4 regions of the Cobetia sp. MC34 genome follow, and region 1 is predicted to be linked to each of the others. Evidence: predicted binding sites of a transcription regulator. Region 1 holds the regulator's gene; each other region holds the start of a gene.
What was found. The regulator PhoB, encoded in region 1, activates phosphate uptake and scavenging genes when phosphate is short. The targets are predictions, from matches to a motif close to TGTCATANNNNTGTCANA.
Positions count from the first base shown of each region.

Region 2: the regulator PhoB is predicted to act here: its motif matches at 1,275-1,292, upstream of IZU87_RS10320 (UTRA domain-containing protein).
Region 3: the regulator PhoB is predicted to act here: its motif matches at 1,352-1,369, upstream of hexR (transcriptional regulator HexR).
Region 4: the regulator PhoB is predicted to act here: its motif matches at 2,769-2,786, upstream of IZU87_RS03990 (CYTH domain-containing protein).

Region 1 is NZ_JADPPY010000038.1:20,655-25,628, reverse strand. It holds gene cysZ (sulfate transporter CysZ) at 1-482, shown strand, start outside; gene phoR (phosphate regulon sensor histidine kinase PhoR) at 669-1,991, opposite strand; gene phoB (phosphate regulon transcriptional regulator PhoB) at 1,999-2,688, opposite strand; gene ubiA (4-hydroxybenzoate octaprenyltransferase) at 2,912-3,802, opposite strand; gene IZU87_RS15105 (chorismate--pyruvate lyase family protein) at 3,870-4,427, opposite strand; gene IZU87_RS15100 (NAD(P)/FAD-dependent oxidoreductase) at 4,767-4,974, shown strand, end outside.
Region 2 is NZ_JADPPY010000016.1:14,167-19,140, reverse strand. It holds gene IZU87_RS10325 (ABC transporter substrate-binding protein) at 1-828, opposite strand, end outside; gene IZU87_RS10320 (UTRA domain-containing protein) at 1,483-2,253, shown strand; gene IZU87_RS10315 (MFS transporter) at 2,414-3,766, opposite strand; gene IZU87_RS10310 (LabA-like NYN domain-containing protein) at 3,957-4,514, opposite strand; gene IZU87_RS10305 (PFL_1563 family small protein) at 4,720-4,908, opposite strand.
Region 3 is NZ_JADPPY010000028.1:1,308-6,281, reverse strand. It holds gene IZU87_RS13335 (sodium-dependent transporter) at 1-453, shown strand, start outside; gene IZU87_RS13330 (hypothetical protein) at 648-1,019, opposite strand; gene IZU87_RS13325 (PA3496 family putative envelope integrity protein) at 1,059-1,283, opposite strand; gene hexR (transcriptional regulator HexR) at 1,450-2,316, shown strand; gene uvrD (DNA helicase II) at 2,490-4,712, shown strand; gene IZU87_RS13310 (TRAP transporter substrate-binding protein) at 4,920-4,974, shown strand, end outside.
Region 4 is NZ_JADPPY010000004.1:183,350-188,323, reverse strand. It holds gene argA (amino-acid N-acetyltransferase) at 1-331, opposite strand, end outside; gene IZU87_RS04000 (inorganic phosphate transporter) at 513-1,796, opposite strand; gene IZU87_RS03995 (TIGR00153 family protein) at 1,837-2,517, opposite strand; gene IZU87_RS03990 (CYTH domain-containing protein) at 2,993-4,003, shown strand; gene IZU87_RS03985 (ion transporter) at 4,179-4,974, shown strand, end outside.

The DNA.
Region 1 (4,974 bases):
CCTTCAGCCTGGTGACCAACCTGATCGCCGCGCCCTTCTACGGCATTCTGGCCGAGAAGGTCGAGCATCGTCTGGATGGCACCCTGATCGATGATGACCGTGGCCTGATGAAGATCGGCGTCGACTCGCTGGGGCGTGAAATGGCCAAGCTGGGCTACTTCATCCCGCGCATGATCGCGCTGTTCATCATCGGCTTCATCCCGGGTCTGAACCTGCTCTCGCCGCTGTTGTGGGGGCTGTTCTCGGCCTGGAGCATGTCGATCCAGTATCTCGACTACCCGATGGACAACCATCAGGTCAGCTTCGGCGACATGAAGCAGCGCCTCAAGGCGCGCTGGTGGCCCTCACTAACCTTCGGCGCCGCGGTGTTCGTCATGACGCTGGTGCCGCTGGCCAATCTGCTGTTCATCCCGGGCGCCGTCGCCGGGGCGGTACTGATGTGGCAGAGCCACTACCGTCAGTTGCCGGCGCCGCGTCGTTGAGACAGCCTGTCGCAGAGATGGCTTGTCGCTGAACTGACTCGTCGCTAAGTTGGCACGTCGCTGAAATAGCCGCAGCGTCGTCTGATTGACCAAACGAAACGCCCCGCAGTCGCCTCCTTTCGAGGTGGCCGCGGGGCGTTCTGCGTTGGGCTGGCGTCCGGGGCAAATCATCACTGAATCAGCCCATTACTGGGCTAGCGCACTGCTGGCCTGGGGAGCGCTCGCCTGACAGGCGCGCTCGTCGGGGAAGTGACAGCGGAAGCGCGCACCCTCGCCGGGGTGGCTGTCGATCTCCAGATGGCCCTGATGACGAATCAGCACATGCTTGACGATGGCAAGCCCGAGGCCGGTGCCTCCCGTGGCGGTGCTGCGGCCCTTGTCGATGCGGTAGAAGCGCTCGGTCAGGCGCGGCAGGTGCACCGGGTCGATCCCGTCCCCGTCATCTTCCACCTCGACCAGCAGGCCCTGGTCATCCGCCTTCCAGCGCAGGGTGATATGGCAGTCTTCGGGGGTGTAGCGCACCGCATTGAAGACCAGATTCGAGATCGCGCTGCGCAGTTCCTGCTCCTCACCGCGCAGTGACAGGCTGGCATCGGCCTCGATGGAGAAGGTGTGGCGCCCCTGGGACAGGCCTTCGGCGTCGTCGCGGATATGGCCGAGCAGGGCGCTCATGTCGATGCAGCGACCATTGTCGGACAGCTCGTCGGTTTCCAGGCGTGACAGGGTCAGCAGGTCCTCGACCAGGTGCTGCATGCGGTCGGTCTGGCTCTGCATTTGGCCCAGTCCACGCTGCCAGCGCGGTGGCAGGTCATCGGCGTAATCGGAGTAGGTCTCGAGATAGCCGGCCAGTACCGTCAGCGGCGTGCGCAGCTCATGGGAGACATTGGCCACGAAGTCGCGGCGCATCTCTTCAAGACGATAGAGGCGGGTGACGTCACGCAGCATGACCAGACGCTCGTTGTCACCGAACAGGGTGATGGAGATCTGCAGCGTCAGGTTGTCAGACAGCGGCGACTGGAGCGTCAGCGGCTCGCGGTAGGCCAGCCGATTGAAGTAGTCGATGAAGACGGGGTCACGCAGATAGTTGGTGATGTGCTGACCGCGGTCGTGGCTGGCCTTGAGACCGACCAGCTGCTCGGCAGCGCTGTTCCACCATTCCATGTCACCGTGGTTGTCCAGCATCACCAGGCCGTCGCGCATGGCCTCGGAGGATTCCTGGATACGGTTGAGGATGCTGCGCAGTCGCTCCTGAGCCTGACGCTGGCCCTTCTGGTAGCGGTAGAGACGATCGAGCAGGTCTCCCCAGACGCCATCGCCGGGCGGCGGCTCTTCATGGGGATTGGTGATCAGCCAGGTGTAGAGGCTCTTCAAGTGCTTGAGATGGACGAACAGATACAGCGAAAGACCCAGCGCCAGGCCCCAGCCCAGATGGCCCAGCAGGCCACCGATCAGGCCGAAGCCACCGGCAAGGTAGCCGAGGCGCCATAGCTCGTTGGTCCAATAGCGCATGAATCCCTCAGGCCTGAGCGCTGAAGCGGTAACCGGTGCCGCGGACGGTCTGGATCAGATGCTGATGGCCTGTGCCCAGCGCCTTGCGCAGGCGACGGATGTGCACGTCCACGGTGCGCTCCTCGACATAGACGTTGCCGCCCCATACCTGATCGAGCAGCTGGCTGCGCGTGTAGGCACGCTCCTGATGCGTCATGAAGAACTGCAGCAGGCGATATTCGGTCGGGCCGACATCCAGCGAGTTGCCGTGGGCGGTGACGCGGTGGCTGGCCGGGTCGAGCATCAGGCCTTCGACTTCCACCGCCTCCTCGACTCCCTTGGGAGTGGTGCGACGCAGCACGGCCTTGAGACGGGCGACCAGCTCGCGCGGCGAGAATGGCTTGGTGATGTAGTCGTCGGCACCGGCTTCCAGGCCTTGAATCTTGTTGTCTTCCTCGCCCTTGGCGGTCAACAGGATGATCGGCAGCTCCGAGGTGGTCTCGTCACGCTTGAGACGCCGCGCGAGCTCCAGGCCACTGGTGCCCGGCATCATCCAGTCCAGCAACAGCAGATCGGGCTTTTCATCGACGACGATGGCGTGGGCGTCCTGGGCATTGTCTGCCTCCAGCACGCGGTAATCCGCCATTTCGAGGGCAACGGCGATCATCTCGCGAATCGAGGATTCATCGTCGACAATCAGTACGGTCTTGGAGCTCATCGCTAGATCCCATGCAGCAGTCGGCGCACGCGCCAGAATGACAAGTCGATGACGATTACAACCCGCTTATATGACAACGAGATGACAACTGCCAGCATGGCAGCTTGCACGCAAGCCTGCCAGCCACCTTGGAGGCGCGGCAGGCAGGCATGAACCGTGGGCTGGGGAGCAACAGAGGGCTGGGGTTGCTTTAAATTAAATAATACTAATGTTTATACAGGAGTCAGCTCATCGGCCAGGTCGCCAGGGCGATACCGGCGAAGATCAGCAGACCCGTCCAATGATTGTTGAGGAACGCCTGGAAGCAGGGCGCACGCTCACGCTCACGGATCAGACGTTGCTGCCAGACGAAGGTGACGGCGGCGGCGGCCAGCCCCAGCCAGTAGAAGATGCCCAGCGTCAGGTGCAGGCCGATGCCGATCAACACCGCCAGCATGCCCAGCTGCAACAGGCCGATCATCAGCTTGTCGGCACGCCCGAACAGCACGGCGGTGGACTTGATGCCCACCTTGAGGTCGTCGTTGCGATCGACCATCGCGTAGGCGGTGTCGTAGGCCACCGTCCACATCAGGTTGGCCGCGAACAGCCACCAGCCGTAGGTCGGTACCTCCTCCAGCGTCGCGGCGAAGGCCATCGGAATCGCCCAGCCGAAGGCGGCGCCCAGCACCACCTGGGGCAGATGATGGAAGCGCTTCATGAACGGATAGCTGGCCGCCAGCAGCACGGCGACGATCGACAGCAGCACCGTGGTCAGGTTGGTGAAGCACACCAGCACGAAGGCGGCCGCGACCAGCCCCCCGAACAGCGTCAGCGCTTCGCGCTCCGAAATGCGACCCGAGGTCAGCGGCCGGTCACGCGTGCGCTCGACATGCTTGTCCCAATGGCGGTCGGCGTAGTCGTTGATCACGCAGCCGGCGGCGCGCATCAGATAGACCCCGGCGATGAAGATCAGCAGGGTCGTGCGCTCGGGAATGCCATCTGCCGCCAGCCACAGTGCCCACAGAGTCGGCCACATCAGCAGCCAGGTGCCGATGGGGCGGTCCAGCCGTGTCACGGCGAGGTAGTCGGCCAGTCTGGAAGGACGCGAAGCGGCGGAAGTGGATGACGCGGTCATCGGGGCTCCTGGGCGGGTGGTAGTGGGCAAGGGAAGAGAGAGAAACGAGGCCAGTCGGCCGCAAGGCTCAGGGCAGCTGCAGCGCGTGCTGGAAGGCCGGTGTGAAGCCCTCCTGCACCAGCACCTTGAAGCGACCGTGCGAGAACATCGAGCGGCGCATCCACAGGCTGGTGGTGCGGGCCAGCGGTCTGGGGCTCGAAAGCACCAGCGGGGCACGGCTGACATCGATGGCGCTGCGGGTCAGGTCGGGCTGGCGAAACAGCCAATGGCCCAGCGAGCGCTCGCCCAGCGTCGAAAGGCGATGACCGTGGGCCAGGTCCAGCGCCGCCAGCGAGCGTGCGATCACCCATGGCGTATCGCCATGACAGAGTGCCACTTCGCGTCGCCAGACATGCCGGCGTGGGCCGATGCCCAGCAGGCGCGCCTCATCCAGCCGCGCGGGGCCGGTGTCCTGCAGCAGCAGGCGCACGCGCAGGCCCTGAATGGGCTGGCCATCGCGTTCATCCTGCTGTTGCATGGCGCTTGCAAGACGCTGGGTCAGCGAGTCCGTCGAGGAGAGCCACGCCCACCAGCCGGCCGGCATGACACCCTGCAGCGCGGCAGCCGGCTGCCAATGACGGCGCACCGCCGCCGAAGCAACGGGTGCGGTGCGCGTGGGCGAAGGCCAGCGAGGCGCAGGCTGGCATAGGGTCTCGGTTGACGGATGAGGCGCCTCACAGGTGGAGGTCTGTGGCGTGAGCGCTGCGCGATGAGGCTCGCCTGCTGGGCATCGGACCACGGTGAATTCCCTGTCAGGATGACGAAATGGCGAGTCTAGCATGGCCGGGCGGCAAGGCCTTCCGCTCAGGCATGCCTGCACTGCTGGCGGGCTGGTATGCTGGGCGCATTCATCGGCGTTCATGACGGACGCTGCTGGCGCTCTTTCATCAGCGCTTCCCTCGGATCGATCTCAGGAGATGGTGCCATGCGCGACCCTCGCACCCTTGTCATCATTGGTACCGGCATGGCGGGCATTGGTCTGGCGCGCGCGCTGCGTGCGCGTGACAAGGACAGCCGGCTGATCCTCATCAGCCAGGACAGCGGCCACGATTACGCCAAGCCGATGCTGTCCACCGCCTTCGCCAAGAAGATGTCGGCCACCGACCTGTCGCGTCAGGCGCCGGTGGCGCTGG
Region 2 (4,974 bases), on a different contig from region 1:
GTTGATGATGGTGGCGTAGCCGGAGGTGACGGAGGCATCAGACGGGATGACGACCTCGAAGGTGTCGCGGTTGATCTGATCGCGATAGTTCAAGGCATTGAAGTCCCACAGCAGGGCGACTTCGACTTCGCCTTTCTCCAGGTTGGCGATGCTCGGCTCTGCCAGTGACAGACGGCCCTGGCGCGCCAGCTCCGCGAAGACTTCCAGGCCCGGTGTCAGGTCGGATTCCTTGCCGCCATTGGCGAAGGCAGCGGCCAGAATGGCGTTGTTGGCCTGGGAGGCCTTGCCCACGGCGCCGACGGACACCTTGTAGTCACCTTCGGCGAGGTCGGCGAAGGAGGTCGGGCGCTCATCTTCACTGACCAGCGTCTTGTTGATCATGAAGGAAATGGTGCCGGTGTAGCCCAGTACCCAGTGGCCATCCTTGTCTTTGGCCCATTCCGGGATCTGCTCCCAGGTCGTGGTCTTGTAGGCCTGGGTCACGCCTTGCTGTACCGCGATCGGGCCGAAGGCGAAGCCCACGTCACCGATATCGGCGGTGGCGTTCTCACCCTCGGCCTTGAACTTGGCGACTTCCTCGGCGGAGCTCATGTCGGTATCGCTATGCGCGATGGAATACTTCGACTCGAGGTCTGCCCAGGTGTCCTTCCAGTTGGCCCAGCTGTCCGGCATGCCGACGCTATCGACACGGCCTTCGGACTGAGCGGCCTCGAGAAGGTCAGCCGGCATGTCGGCGGCACTGACGGAGGCACTGCCCAACAGGGCGGCCATGCAGGTGGAAACCAGCAGGCCGGTGGAGCGGGATGAGGTAGTGGCAATCGACTTCAAGGAGATTTCCCCAGTAGGTGATGAACAATCGCTGCTCTGAAGGTAAGGCGTGACGGGTATCAGGTACCCTGTCGACACGCTGAGAGCACATCCGGGTGCTCAGGTCATTGCTCAGGCCAGTTCTCGGATCATTGATCAGACCAGTGCTCTGCCAAGTGCTCAGGCAAGTGTCGAGACAGCCGAGGCTGTGTGGTCTAGTTCAGTTCGAAAGGCACGATCGACTCTAGCGCTCGCCTGTGACAGTTGCGTGTCGTCAACATGTCGTTGTCATGGCATGGGGTGACGGCTCTGGCTCTGTCTCCTTCATACCTTCTCCGTGCCTTCTTCGTGCCTTGCCGCGGGCCCCGGTCCTCGCTATCTTCCACAGCCATAAGTGTGCAAAGCAGGGCGTGCAAGGCATGAGTCAGCGCGTGATGACTGACCTGGCGTGGCAGCCAGAGTTGTGCTGTCACCGAGTTGTCACGCCAATGCCACTATTCTCCTCATGCGTGTCTCGACAAGCGTGTCTTGAAAAGTCGCACTGAGCTTTACGGGGCGTCTGAACTAGACCACAGAAATCGCTTCGCTCTGACCCTTTCCATCCTGGACGCTCTGGATGTCATGCAAGTGACTCGCCAGAAATTGCTGTCTTTCGTTACCTTTCAGGAACTTCGCATGCCTTCATCTTCGCTTGAGCCCCAGAGTGACGCCGCTTCATCGGCAACTCCTGACACGGATGTCCCCGTGGCAGGGCTCAAGGCCAGGCTACTGAACCATCTTGAGGCAGCGCCGCTACGCGCTTCACAGCGCCTGCCCTCCGAGCGCGAGATGATCGAACGCTTTGCCACGACGCGGGTCACCCTGCGCGATACCTTGCTGCAGCTGGAGGCGGAGGGGCGTATCTATCGCGAGAATCGGCGGGGCTGGTTCGTCTCGCCGCCACGACTGCGCTATGACTTGCTGGCGTGCCTGCCATTTCGCGACATGGTCGAGTCACAGCAGCGGGTGGCCAGCACCGAGGTACTGGCGGCAGGAGAAGTCGCTGCCAACGCGGTGATCGCGCGGCGGCTGGGGATTGCGGAGGGCTCAGTGGTCTATCGCATCACTCGCGTGCGGCGTATCGACGGGCGGCGCGTGCTGCATGTCTGCCATCACCTGCGACGTGACTGTTTCCCGGGCATCCTCGATTTCGACCTCGGTGCCCACTCCCTGACCGACCTCTACCGGCATGAATACGCCATTCGTGTCAGTCGCGTCAGCTTCGAGCTGGCCTCCACGGTGTTCGACGCTGAGGCCGCCGCCGCGCTGAACGCCGCGCAGGGCAGCCCCGCGCAGCGCATCACCCGCATCAACTTCGATCAGAATGGCCGCGCGGTGGACTGCGATGATGAACACTGGCGCCACGATGCCATCGAATTGACGCTGAGTGCCGCACCACAGAGCTAGTTGGAAAGTTCGCGGCGAAGCCTGAATGCCTGGCAGGCCGCTGGTGGCCCAGACGAAAACACCCGCCATGGCGAGAATCAGTCGCTGTGGCGGGTGTTTTGTCATCGCTGAGGGGGCATGTCTGTCAGGCCGATTTCATCAGTGGTCACGAGATCTCAGTTCATGCGGCCGGTATGACGCTCGACGCTCTCCTGCGGGGAGTCTCCGGGATGTCGGTGAGCGAGATGCCTCGGGTTTCCGGCAGTCGCAGGCCACCGAGCAGGGCCACGGCGGCGATCGCGATCAGGTGCCAGGCGGGTGCCAGGTTGTTGCCGCTCAAGTCGATCAACCAGGTGGCGACCAGCGGGGCGGTGCCGCCGAAGATGGTGTAGGCGACATTGTAGCTGAGTGCCGAGGCGGTATAGCGCACCCGGGTCGGGAACTGCTCCGAGAGCAGTGCGGCCGTGACGACACCGCAGAGCACGGCACCGACCGCCATCAATGAAGCGCCCAGCATGGACGCCCACAAGGTGCCACTCGCGGCAAGCGAATAGGCGGGAAATACCGCGATGGCCAGACTGCCACACGCCGTGATGATGGTATTGCGTCGCCCGACAAGGTCCGAATACCGCCCGGCCAACGGGCATAGCAATGCGGCGACGATGAGGCCGCCCAGGCTTGCCAGCAATGCTGTCTGGCGCGTGGCGCCGCCCGCCACCTGCATATAGGTCGCGAAATAGGTGCTGAACATGTAGAACGACAGCGCCGTGGCAGAGATGAAGGCCATCAGGCTTACGATGGTGCTGCCGTGGGTGGTCAGTGTTTCCTTGAGCGGGGCGCTGGTGGCGTTGTGTTCCTGCTGAATCAGGCGGAACGCCGGTGAGTCATCCAGCTTGAGGCGCATGTAAAGCCCGATCAGCCCCAGTGGTGCAGCGCTCAGGAAGGGGACACGCCAGCCCCATGCCTGCATGGTGGCTTCCGATACCAGGCTGTTGAGGCCTAGACCGAGTGCTGCTGCTGTGGCGAAGGCGCTGAAGGTCGAGACGGGAATGAAGCTTCCGTACCAGCCCCGCTTGTCGTCAGGGGCGTGCTCCATCACGAAGGCGCAGGCACCGGCGTATTCGCCGCCGGCCGAGAAACCCTGAGCGCAGCGAGCCAGCGTCAACAGCAGCGGCGCCAGCATGCCGATGCTCTGATAGGTCGGCAACAGACCGATCAAGGCGGTGGCGCTGGCCATCATGATGATGGTGATGGCCAGGACATTCTTGCGCCCGATGCGATCCCCCAGGGTGCCGAAGAAGATGCCGCCGAGGGGGCGCAAGGCAAAGGACACCGCAAAGACGGCAAAGGTCTGGATCAGTGCCAGAGTCGGGTCGCCCTGCGGGAAGAAGTGCTGCGAGATGATCACGGCCATGAAGCCGTAGATGGCGAAGTCGAACCATTCGATGAAATTGCCGATGGCAGAGGCTGCCAGCACGCGTCTCAGCGTGGCTGGCGAGATGCTGTCGGTCCCGCCTGTCTTGTTGTTGTTCATGTCTTGCTCCGCCTGAGAGGAATCGGGAAGAGGTGTGGCTTGAACAGCGCACAGCTCCCTGCGTCATCCTGCGGCACGCGGTATAGGGCGATCACGCTCAATGCGACATCAGTAATGTCCGATGCGACATGACTGATGGGACATGACAGAAAACTAGCTCATCAAAAGGGAGAGGAGCGCCTGGCAAACTTCAGCGCATCAGCAGGCTCGCATCGACTTCGCGGAAGTGATGGGCGCTTTTCATCAGGGCGAGGGCGGTGAGAGCTTCGACGCCATAGACGCGGGTGGTGATGGCGTGGCGGGTGGCGACATGATCCAGCAGCAGGGCGAAGTCGCCATCGCCGGAGGCGAGAATGATCTCATCGACCTCGGGGGCGGATTCCATCACGTCGATGGTGATGCCGACATCCCAGTCGCCCTTGGCCGAGCCGTCGCCGCGCTGGATGAAGGGCTTGAGTTTGACCGTGAAGCCTATCTCGCGCAGGCGCTGCTGGAATTGCTGCTGCTTGGGGTCGCCACGGTCGATCGCGTAGGCGTAGGCATGTTGAATCGAGCCGAGGCGCTCGAGCTCTGCCCACAGGCGACGATAATCGAACTGCCGGCCGAAGGTATCGCGGGTGGTGTAGTAGATGTTCTGCACATCAATGAAGACGGCCAGGCGTGTGCGTGCCCCATCCGCGTCGCGAGTGCCATGCACGCTGTGCTGGCGGGAGTCGAGGGAGCTGTCGCGCGAAGTAGAGGCTGGCATGGGCGTCGCCGTGGCGGGAGGAGCAAGGGTAGGCAAGAGGTGATTTTCCTCTCCCCAGAAAGAAGCCGGCCGCTACCTGATGATGCAGGGCAGCGGCTGGAGGTCTAGCGATGAACAACGCTCTCACCGGTCAGTGACTCGATGGCAGACGCCAGTTGAGTGAGGCGAGCAGCGCGTTCGGGCACCAAGGCTTGATGGGCAAGCCTCAGCTCTTGGCAGCAGGGTTTGACGGCTTGGTCGGCTTGACGCCAATGACCTGGCCGCTGACACCGGATTCAATCACATCCACCTTGCCACCACGGTCCAGGAAGGCCTGCATCTGAGCTTCAAGCGAGGCTGAGGTTTCGACAGCAGCCGGTGCTTTTTTCTTTGCAGCAGTACGAGTATTCGCCATGCGGGACTCCGTTCCAAGACGTGAGGGGTGAAGGTGCATGATAACACAGTGGCAACTTTGCTGCTT
Region 3 (4,974 bases), on a different contig from region 1:
CCGGGCGGTGAAGTCTTTGGCGTGGTGTTCTTCGTGCTGCTGGTATTCGCGGCCTGGACCTCAGGCATCTCGCTGCTGGAGCCCATCGTCGAATGGCTGGAAGAGAAGACGCCGATGTCTCGCGTCGGCTCGGCCTGGGTCGCGGGTATCGCCACCTGGCTGCTGGGCATCGCCACCATCCTGTCCTTCAACCTGTGGAGTGACGTGGCGCCGCTGGGCATGTTCGCCAAGTTCGAAGGCATGACCATCTTCGACCTGCTCGACTACGCGACCAGCAAGCTGATGCTGCCGCTGACCGGTCTGGCGACCATCGTCTTCGTCGGCTGGTTCATGGGTCGTGACGAGGTGCGCAGCCAGCTCAACATGAGCGACTCGGCCTTCTCGCTGTGGAGCTTCGTGGCGCGCTATATCGCCCCGATCGGTGTGGTCGTGGTGTTCGCGTCCAGCCTGTAGGTCTCGAGAGATCTCGAGAGATCTCGTGAAACACTTGCCATGACATGTCTCAGGCCTGTCATGGCAGGCAATGCGAAAGGCCCGCCATCCGGCGGGCCTTTCCTGTTTCTGAGCCTGGAGAATCTCAACCCGGTCGCGCGCTTGCCTGGCAGGCGTCATGGCTGGGTAGCGCTGCGCTGCGTGGCCGTTGTCTGTCATTCGTTTGACGTAGAAGATTCATCCTTTCCGAGAGGAAAAGTCGCCATCAGGCGTGAGCCTGGTTTCAGGTATTGAGAGGCGCATGGCGGCGGATACGCACTGAAATGGTGCATCAAGGATGATGGCGGCACGCGATAGAGGAGAAATGTGACAAACAAAAGAAGAGCGGTGGGGCGGAAAATGAGGTGAGAAAAAACGAATATTTCGGGATTGATGAGCAGGGCATCGGGCATGACAGCGCAGAAGGCGTTTCTGTCAGGGGTGATGATGCTGAAATTGCGCGAGAGGGGAGTACGACCATGCTCGAAAGAGATGGTGGAGGGTGTCGCATGGAGCCCGAACCCTGGCGGATCAGAGCGTGAAAACATCACTGATCGGCGGGGAGCGTATCGCCTCCCCGCCTGGAATCAGTGGGTGTCGATATCGCTTTCAGTATCCATTTCCAGCACTTCGATGTCGCTTAAATCCTCGCTTAGGCGCTTGATTTCGTTGTGCAATTCTATTCCACGCCGGGCGCGGAGATGGCGGACTGCGCTTTGTTTCTTGCGGGCCTGATGTTCGTCGGCACCGAGAGTCATGAAAATATCGAGAAGCTCTTTCTTGAGCGTATCTACCTGCTCTGAATTACGCATGATTCGACCTCCATGGCATCCAAAGGATGTGGGCTTTCACTGGCGCCACACCGTTTTACTATAGCTCACTTGACAAAATTGTGACTATAGCCTGCCTGTGCAGGCGACACCCCTGGGGGGATGACGTAAGCTCAGGCATGCCCATGAAGTCTGCAAGGAGTGTGCCGTGAGCCATGCCATCTTCGACGACCTGAGGAGCCGGATGGAGAATTTCCGCCGCTCTGAACAAAAGGTCGCACGCTATGTCCTTCGCCATCCGGAGGAAGTGATTCACATGCGGATCGTCGATCTGGCCAGCGAGTCATCGGTCAGTGAGCCGACGGTCGTGCGTTTCTGTCGGGCAATGGGCTTCGCCGGCTTCCAGGATTTCAAGCTGCAGCTGGCGCAACGCCTCGCCACCGGTACCCAGTTCGCCCAGTTCTCAATGAATGACTCCGACAGCGTGGCCGAGTTCTCGCACTCGCTGTTCGATTCCACCATCGGCACCCTGCTGTCGGTGCGTGACCGCCTGGACGCCGAAGCCGTCGCGCGCGCCATCCACTCGCTGGCCTCCGCCAGCCGGGTCGAGTTCTACGGCTATGGTGCCTCGGGCGCCGTGGCTCACGATGCCCAGCACAAGTTCTTCCGCCTGCAGATCTCCACCGCCGCCTACACCGACCCGCACATGCAGAACATGTCAGCGGTGACGCTGGGGCCGCGCGACGTGGTGGTGGCCATCTCCCAGACCGGCCGCACCAAGGCGCTGATCGCCAGCGTGCGTCTGGCGCGGGACGCCGGCGCGACCGTCATCGGGCTGTGCCCGAGTGGTTCGCCACTGGCGGATGAAGTCACGCTGCCGCTGCACATCGATGTGCACGAAGACACCGAGATCTACACTCCGATGAGCTCGCGTATCGCGCACCTGGTGATCGTCGATACGCTGGCGGTCGGTGTCGCCAAGGCGCGTGGACCCAAGCTCAAGGAGCAGCTGGAGGCGGTCAAGAAGAGCCTCGCCACCCTGCGCATCGACGACCACGACTTCGATACCCACTGAGCACCGCCCGGGCGTCATCTATCTTGAAGGCAAGTGCAAGGCACGTATGTGCAAGGAAGGCCGGCGCGGGGAAGAGCAGGGCAGGCCGCTGTGATAAGGTGGATGCCTGAACAGGGGCAGCGAATCTCACGCTGCTCCGCTCCTCGACTCCTCTGCCCTGTGGTGAGCCCTGCATGTCCGAATCGCCCCTCCTCGATCACCTCAACACGCATCAGCGTGAGGCCGTGTCCGCGCCGCCGGGCAACATGCTGGTACTGGCGGGGGCCGGTTCCGGCAAGACCCGCGTGCTGGTTCACCGCATCGCCTGGTTGATGGACCAATACCAGTTCTCGCCCTACGCCATCCTGTCGGTGACCTTCACCAACAAGGCCTCGCGGGAGATGCGCACGCGTCTCGAGGCGCTCAATGGCAGCAGCCTGCGCCACATGTGGGTCGGCACCTTCCACTCCATCAGTCATCGTCTGCTGCGCACCCACTGGCAGGAGGCGCGCCTGCCCGAGCACTTCCAGATCATCGACAGCGATGACCAGCTGCGCATGGTCAAGCGGCTGCTCAAGGAGCACAACGTCGATGACGAGCGCTGGCCGCCCAAGCAGGTCCAGTACTTCATCGCCGGCTGCAAGGAGGAAGGTCTGCGCGCCCATCAGGTGCAGACCCATGGCGATGCCTACATGGGCAAGATGGTCGAGATGTATGAGCTCTATCAGCTCGCCTGTGAACGCGGCGGGCTGGTCGATTTCGGTGAGCTGCTGCTGCGCTCGCTGGAGCTGCTGCGCGATACGCCGCACCTGCTGGCGCATTACCGCGAGCGCTTCGCCCACCTGCTGGTCGACGAGTTCCAGGATACCAACACCCTGCAGTACGCCTGGCTGAAGCTGCTGGCCGGTGATCGCGAGTGCATGACCGTGGTCGGCGATGATGACCAGTCCATCTACGGCTGGCGTGGCGCGCGGGTCGAGAACATCCAGCGCTTTACCGAGGAGTTCGCCAACACCCGCGTGGTGCGTCTGGAGCAGAACTACCGCTCCTCCAGCGCCATTCTGGAGGCCGCCAACGCCCTGATCAGCCACAACGGCGGGCGCATGGGCAAGGAGCTGTGGACCGACAGCGGTCGCGGCGAGCGCATTCGTGTCTATGCCGGCTTCAATGACATCGATGAGTCGCGCTACATCGCCGATACCATCCGTGAGCTGGTCAATGAGCATGGCTACAGCCGCGACGAGATCGCGATCCTGTATCGCTCCAACGCCCAGTCACGCGTGCTGGAGGAGACGCTGATCCGCCAGGGCATGCCGTATCGCATCTATGGCGGCCAGCGCTTCTACGAGCGTCTCGAGATCAAGAACGCGCTCGCCTACCTGCGTCTGATGAACAACCGCGAGGACGATGCCGCCCTGGAGCGCGTGATCAACGTGCCGGCGCGTGGCATCGGCATGCGCACCGTCGAGCAGCTGCGCGAGCGCGCACGCTACGGCAACCTGACCATGTGGCAGGCAATGAGCGATGCAGTCTCCGATGGCGCCCTCAAGGGACGCGCCGCCACCGCCGTGCGAGCCTTCGCCGACATCATCGATGGCCTCGACAACGACACCGCCGGCATGGCGCTGCATGAGCTGGTCGAGCACGTCATCCACGTCTCCGGCCTGCGTGAGCATCACGCCGCCGAGAAGGGCGAGAAGGGCCAGGCGCGCCTCGAGAACCTCTCGGAGCTGGTCAACGCCTGCCGCGCCTTCAGTCAGGGCGAGCGCATGGACCCGGAAGCTCCCAGCGAAGGGGCCGAGGCGCTGGAGCCCTTCCTCGCCGAAGCCGCGCTGGATGCCGGCGATCACGAAGCCGCCGAAGGCGAGGAATGCGTGCAGATGATGACGCTGCACTCCGCCAAGGGGCTCGAATTCCCGGTGGTATTCGTCGCCGGGGTCGAGGAGGGGCTGTTCCCGCACAAGATGTCGCTGGAAGAGCCGGGTCGTCTCGAGGAAGAGCGTCGCCTGTGCTACGTCGGTGTCACCCGCGCCATGCAGCGCCTCTACCTGACCTACGCCGAGCTGCGTCGCATGCACGGCAAGGAGACCTTCCAGCGGCCGTCGCGCTTCCTGCGTGAGCTGCCGGAAGAGTTGATGGAGGAGGTGCGTCTGCGTGGCCAGGTCTCGCGTCCGGTCTCCACCCAGCGCGCCACGCCGAATCGTCGTCCTTCCGGCCCGCGTCAGGAGAGTGTCGAGGCCAATGGCGACATGCCGGCACTCTCGCTCGGCAGCCTGGTGCGGCATCCGCTGTTCGGGGAAGGCGTGGTCATCAATGCCGAAGGTCAGGGCGAGCGCGCGCGCGTGCAGATCAGCTTCGAGGGCGAGGGCGACAAGTGGCTGGTGCTGGGCTTTGCCAAGCTGGAAGTGCTGAGCTGATCCTGCATTGATGGCAGACGCAGCCATGAGGCGCTGACAGCGGGCGCTGGCAAGAAGTGAAAAGCGGCACAGGGGGGCGCGGTATTCGTGCGCCATTACGGCCTTGGTGCAGTTGTGGGCCATCCATGGGTCGCGGCATAGTGGCAGACAATCTGCTGTCTTGATGCCGCGTCATGCATTGCCCACAACTCGAACAAGGAAAGTCCCATGCAACGCCGCCGTTTTCTCTCTGCTCTGGGGGCCGGTGCTGCCGGTCTCGCCG
Region 4 (4,974 bases), on a different contig from region 1:
ACAGACTCGCCTCAAGGCGCAGACGCAGCGTGGCGACCTGCTGCTCCAGATGGCCGAGAATCTCGCGCGTCACCACCCAGCGGCCCTGATGGCGGTCCGCCTCGATGCCGGCAGCCTGCAACGCCTCGGCCACCTGCGGACGCACCCCGAACACCACCACCAGCTTCACGCCGAGGGTATGCAGCAACGCCAGATCCTGTATCAACTGCGTTCGTCGTGATGAGGACAGGGCATCGCCCTCGATCAGAATGACGAAGGTGCGGCCGCGATGGGCATTGATATAGGGAGAGGAGTTGCGAAACCAGTCCGCGAAGGGGAAACGCGTGTTCAAGAGCCAGCTCCGGGCAGGAGAGAGGGAAAATGGCATGTCAGGCATGCCCATGAATCATCATATCAGCGCCGCAGCCTGCACGGCGAGCGGTGCCCCTGACATCCATGTGTCAGATACGAGAAAGGCGACCCGAAGGTCGCCTTTCTCGTTTTTCCAATTCAGCTCTGGATCATGCGTCGGCTTAGCCGAACATGCCCTTGAACATGAAGAAGAACAGGATCGACAGGATCGCGCCGGCCGGCAGAGTGATCAGCCAGGACATCACGATGGTGCCGATCACGCGCAGGTTGAGCGCTGCCATGCCGCGTGCCAGGCCCACCCCCAGCACCGCACCGACGAGGGTGTGGGTGGTGGAGATCGGCAGGCCGGTGCCGGAGGCCAGCACGACGGTCGAGGCGGCGGCCAGCGTGGCCGCGAAGCCGCGTGACGGCGTCAGCTCGGTAATGCCGGTGCCGACAGTGGCAATGACGCGACGACCATAGGTGACCAGGCCGACGACGATACCGCCGCCACCCAGCACGAGGACCCACCACGGCATGCTCGCCTTGGCGCCGATCTGACCGGCAGAGTCGACGACGCTGATGATGGCCGCCAGCGGACCGACCGCATTAGCCACGTCGTTGGAGCCGTGGGCGAAGGCCATCGCACAGGCGGTGAACATCATCAGCAGGCCGAATACCTTCTCGACGCCGCTGAAGTCGAAGTCGTCACCGGTGGCGCGATTCTTCTCCTTGAGGCGTGAACGCGCGACCTTGCGCTCCATCAGCACGCCGATACCCATCACGATGGCGCCGATGACGACGGCCAGCAGCAGGCTGGATTCGAAGCTCAGGTGCAGGCCGACATGCTTGAGGCCCTTGACCATGGTCACCATCGAGATGATGAAGCCGACCAGGAACATGTACATCGGCACGTAGCGCTTGGCGGCCGCGAACGGGTCTTCGTTGTCGAAGATCAGCGTCTGCACGGACTTGAACAGCACGAAGGCGATGGAGCCCGCCAGCAGCGGCGAGACCAGCCAGGAGGCCGCGATCTGACCGACCTTGGTCCATTCGACGGCATCCACGCCCAGACCCGCAGCGGAGAAGCCGACAATGGCGCCGACGATGGAGTGGGTGGTCGAGACCGGCCAGCCCTTCATGGAAGCGATCAGCAGCCAGATACCGGCGGCCAGCAGCGAGGCCAGCATGCCGTAGACCAGGAACTGTGGATTCTCGATCAGCAGTGACGGGTCGATGATGCCCTTGCGGATGGTGTCAGTCACCTCACCACCGGCAAGCCAGGCACCGAGGAATTCGAAGATCACGGCGATGATGATCGCCTGCTTGATGGTGATCGCCTTGGAACCTACCGAGGTTCCCATGGCATTGGCGACGTCATTCGCACCCACACCCCATGCCATGAAGAAACCGAACAGACAGGCAAGAATGACGAGCACATCGCCGTATTGAGCAATGATGGACATAGAAGACTCTTGGACAGATGGCAGGACGTCCTGATGGCGCTCAGCGCGCCATCAGGATCTGCAGTCGGGTACCGACCTTTTCCGCTTGGTCAGCCACATCGCCGACCCAATCGATGATCTTGTAGAGGAAGATCACATCGACGGGCGGGAGGCTAGCTTCCAGCGAGAACAGGGTCTGGCGGATGGCGATCTGCTGTTCGTCGGACTGCTTCTCGAGCTCATGCAGCTCGTTGATCAGCTTGTCGACCAGCTCGCTCATGTTGCGCCCGAAACCGGACTCGACGAGGTCTTCCAGTTCACCCAACGCACGACGCGCCTGGCAGACCGATTCGACCGCAGTCTTGAGATACTCACGCATGGCGGGCACCAGTGCGGTGGGTATCTGCATATGACGACCCAGCATGATCCCGGCGATGTCCTTGGTGACATTCGCGATGGAATCCTGGACATGGATCAGCTCGAGAAGGTCGGAGCGCGAGACCGGCAGGAACAGCGAGTTGGGCAGGTTGAGACGCAGCTGCGTCTTCAACTCGTCCGCTTCACGCTCCAGCCCGCTGATGGTCTTGCGAATGCTGGCTGCCTGCTCCCAATCACCCTGCTCGCAGGCGTCGAAGAAGGTCAGCAAGTGCTGGGCGCACTCGTCGGTCTTGATGATGTGGGTGTGCAGCGCCTTGAAAGGCGAGCGCCCGAACATCGAAGAGAAAGGGTTGGTCGTTACCATAGTGGCCGTCGGCGTTAAGGATTGACGCGCGGAGTGTAGCAAAGCCTTTGTGACGATCACATAACTTTCATCGTAACGTCATGATACCGCCATGCTGTTGTCATTTACGCAACAACAGCGGCAGTTCGGGGGAACACGAAGGATTCCAGAAGAGAGATTGTCATGTAGCGGCAGGACCCGTGGTCGCTGGCTTTATCCACTGTTCTTAATATAACCAAGGACGTGACGACAGGCAATTGCTGTCACTTCAATGTCATCATGCTGTCATATAAGTGTGATTCTGCCGACAGGCCGATATCCCGCATGCCCTTCCGCCCTCCCCGTGCTTGCCTTGCCGCGGGCCAGGCGCGAGCATGAGACACACGAGCCTTCGTCACCATGCACCACGCTTGCCGAAGGCTCTGCGGTCCTGGCGCCGCTGTCATCCTCATCCGTCAGCATCTGTCTTCTTTCATCCGTACAGGGAGTGCCCATCATGGCGCAGGAAATCGAACTCAAACTGGCACTGTCTCAACCCGTCATTGATCGCGATGCCATCCTGGAGACACTGGCGAGCATTGCAGAACTGGCAACGGTCGTCCCCAGGCGGCGCTGGCTGGCCAACACCTACTTCGACACCCCCGAGCATGCGCTGGAGCGCGCGCGCATGGCGCTGCGTCTGCGCCAGAGCGGTGAGGATGCCGACAGCACGGGCGCCCTGCGCCAGACGCTCAAGACCAGCGGCGAGAGCCATGGCGGACTGCATTCTCGCGGCGAATGGGAGTGGGAGCTGCCCGAGGGCCAGACCGGCCTCGACCTCGACGGCCTGCGTGGCCTGCCGCCCTTGCAGGCGCTGGAAGACGGCGCCCGCGAGCAGCTGCTGAGTGCGCTCGCGCCCAGCTTCAGCACCGATTTCGAGCGTCATGCCTGGCAGATCGACGTCAAGGCGACACGCAGCGACAAGAATGTGAGCGGTGAACAGGTCACCGTCGGCGTTGAGATGGCGCTGGACCTGGGCGCGGTGAAGGCCAGTGGTCGCGAAGTGGCCATCCAGGAGATCGAGCTCGAGCTGACCGGCGGCGAAGCACTCGCCCCCGAGGTGAGAGAAGGCGTGCTCTGGCAGCTGGCGGATTCACTGGCCAGCCGCCTGGCACTGCGCCCGGCGGATGCCAGCAAGGCCAAGCGCGGCGCGGCGCTGCGGGATGGCGAATGGCATGAGAAGACGCTGGATACCGCTGACCCCGGCGCGCTGCTGTCCGCCGCCATCGATGCGCTCGATGCGCACGCCGACCGCCAGGCGAAAGACGACCTCAAGTGGCACGCGCATGCGCTGGCCGCCCTGTCGGCCCTCGCATCACGGCTGGCCGCCAGCCAGCATCCCGGCCATATCCACGCGGTGGCGCTGGTCGAGGCGCTGGAAAGCAGCGACGGCGACGCCTCACAGGACTGGGCGACTCGCGACTTCGGCCAGCACAGCCTGTCACTGCTCGCGACGCTGCGCGGCTGAACCTCAAAACGACACTGACTGCCCAGCCGCCAGGCGCTAGACCACTGGCTGATGGACAACGGCCGGGCAGTGGTCTAGCGCCTGGCGGCTGGGCAGTCACTGAAGGTCATACTGAGACATCCCCGATACGCCCTGACATTCATCCGGCGTCGTCACGCCCGTCAAGGAAGCCTGCATGCCTGAACGCCAGGGCCCTGCCAATGAATATGGCAGCACGCCGCAAAGCCCCCCAGCGACACCCTCGCACCCCAGCGACTACGAGCCCGCGACAGGCCGCCTGCGCGCGCGGCTGTTCCACTGGATCTTCGAATCCGATACCAAGGCGGCCAAGGCCTTCGATATCGGCCTGATCCTGATGATCTTCGCCAGTGTCGCCGTGGTGATGCTCGACAGCGTGCCCTCGCTGAATGCGCAATACGGCGAGCTGTTCCGCATCATGGAATGGGGCTTCACGATCATCTTCACGCTGGAATACGCCGTCCGCCTCTACTGCCTGAAGCATCCCGGCACCTGGGCCAAGGGCTTCTACGGCGTGCTCGACCTGCTGTCGATTGCCCCAACCTGGCTGTCGCTGCTGATACCGGGCGCCCAGGCCCTGCTGGTGGTGCGCGTACTGCGTGTGCTGCGTCTGTTCCGCGTGCTGCGCCTGATGGCCTTCGTCGGCGAGGGCCGCATGCTGGTCGAGGCCATGACGCGCAGCCGGCGCAAGATCCTGCTGTTCTTCATCACCGTGCTCAGCATCGTCACGGTGTTCGGCGCCCTGATCTATCTGATCGAGCCGCCCGAGGCCGGCTTCACCTCCATCCCCAAGGCGCTCTACTGGGGCGTGGTGACGCTGACGACGGTGGGCTATGGCGACATCGCGCCCATCACGCCACTGGGGCAGTTCATCTCGGCGCTGATGATGATTCTCGGCTACTCGATTCTCGCCGTGCCCACCGGGGTATTCTCGGCCGAGGTTCTCAACGGCC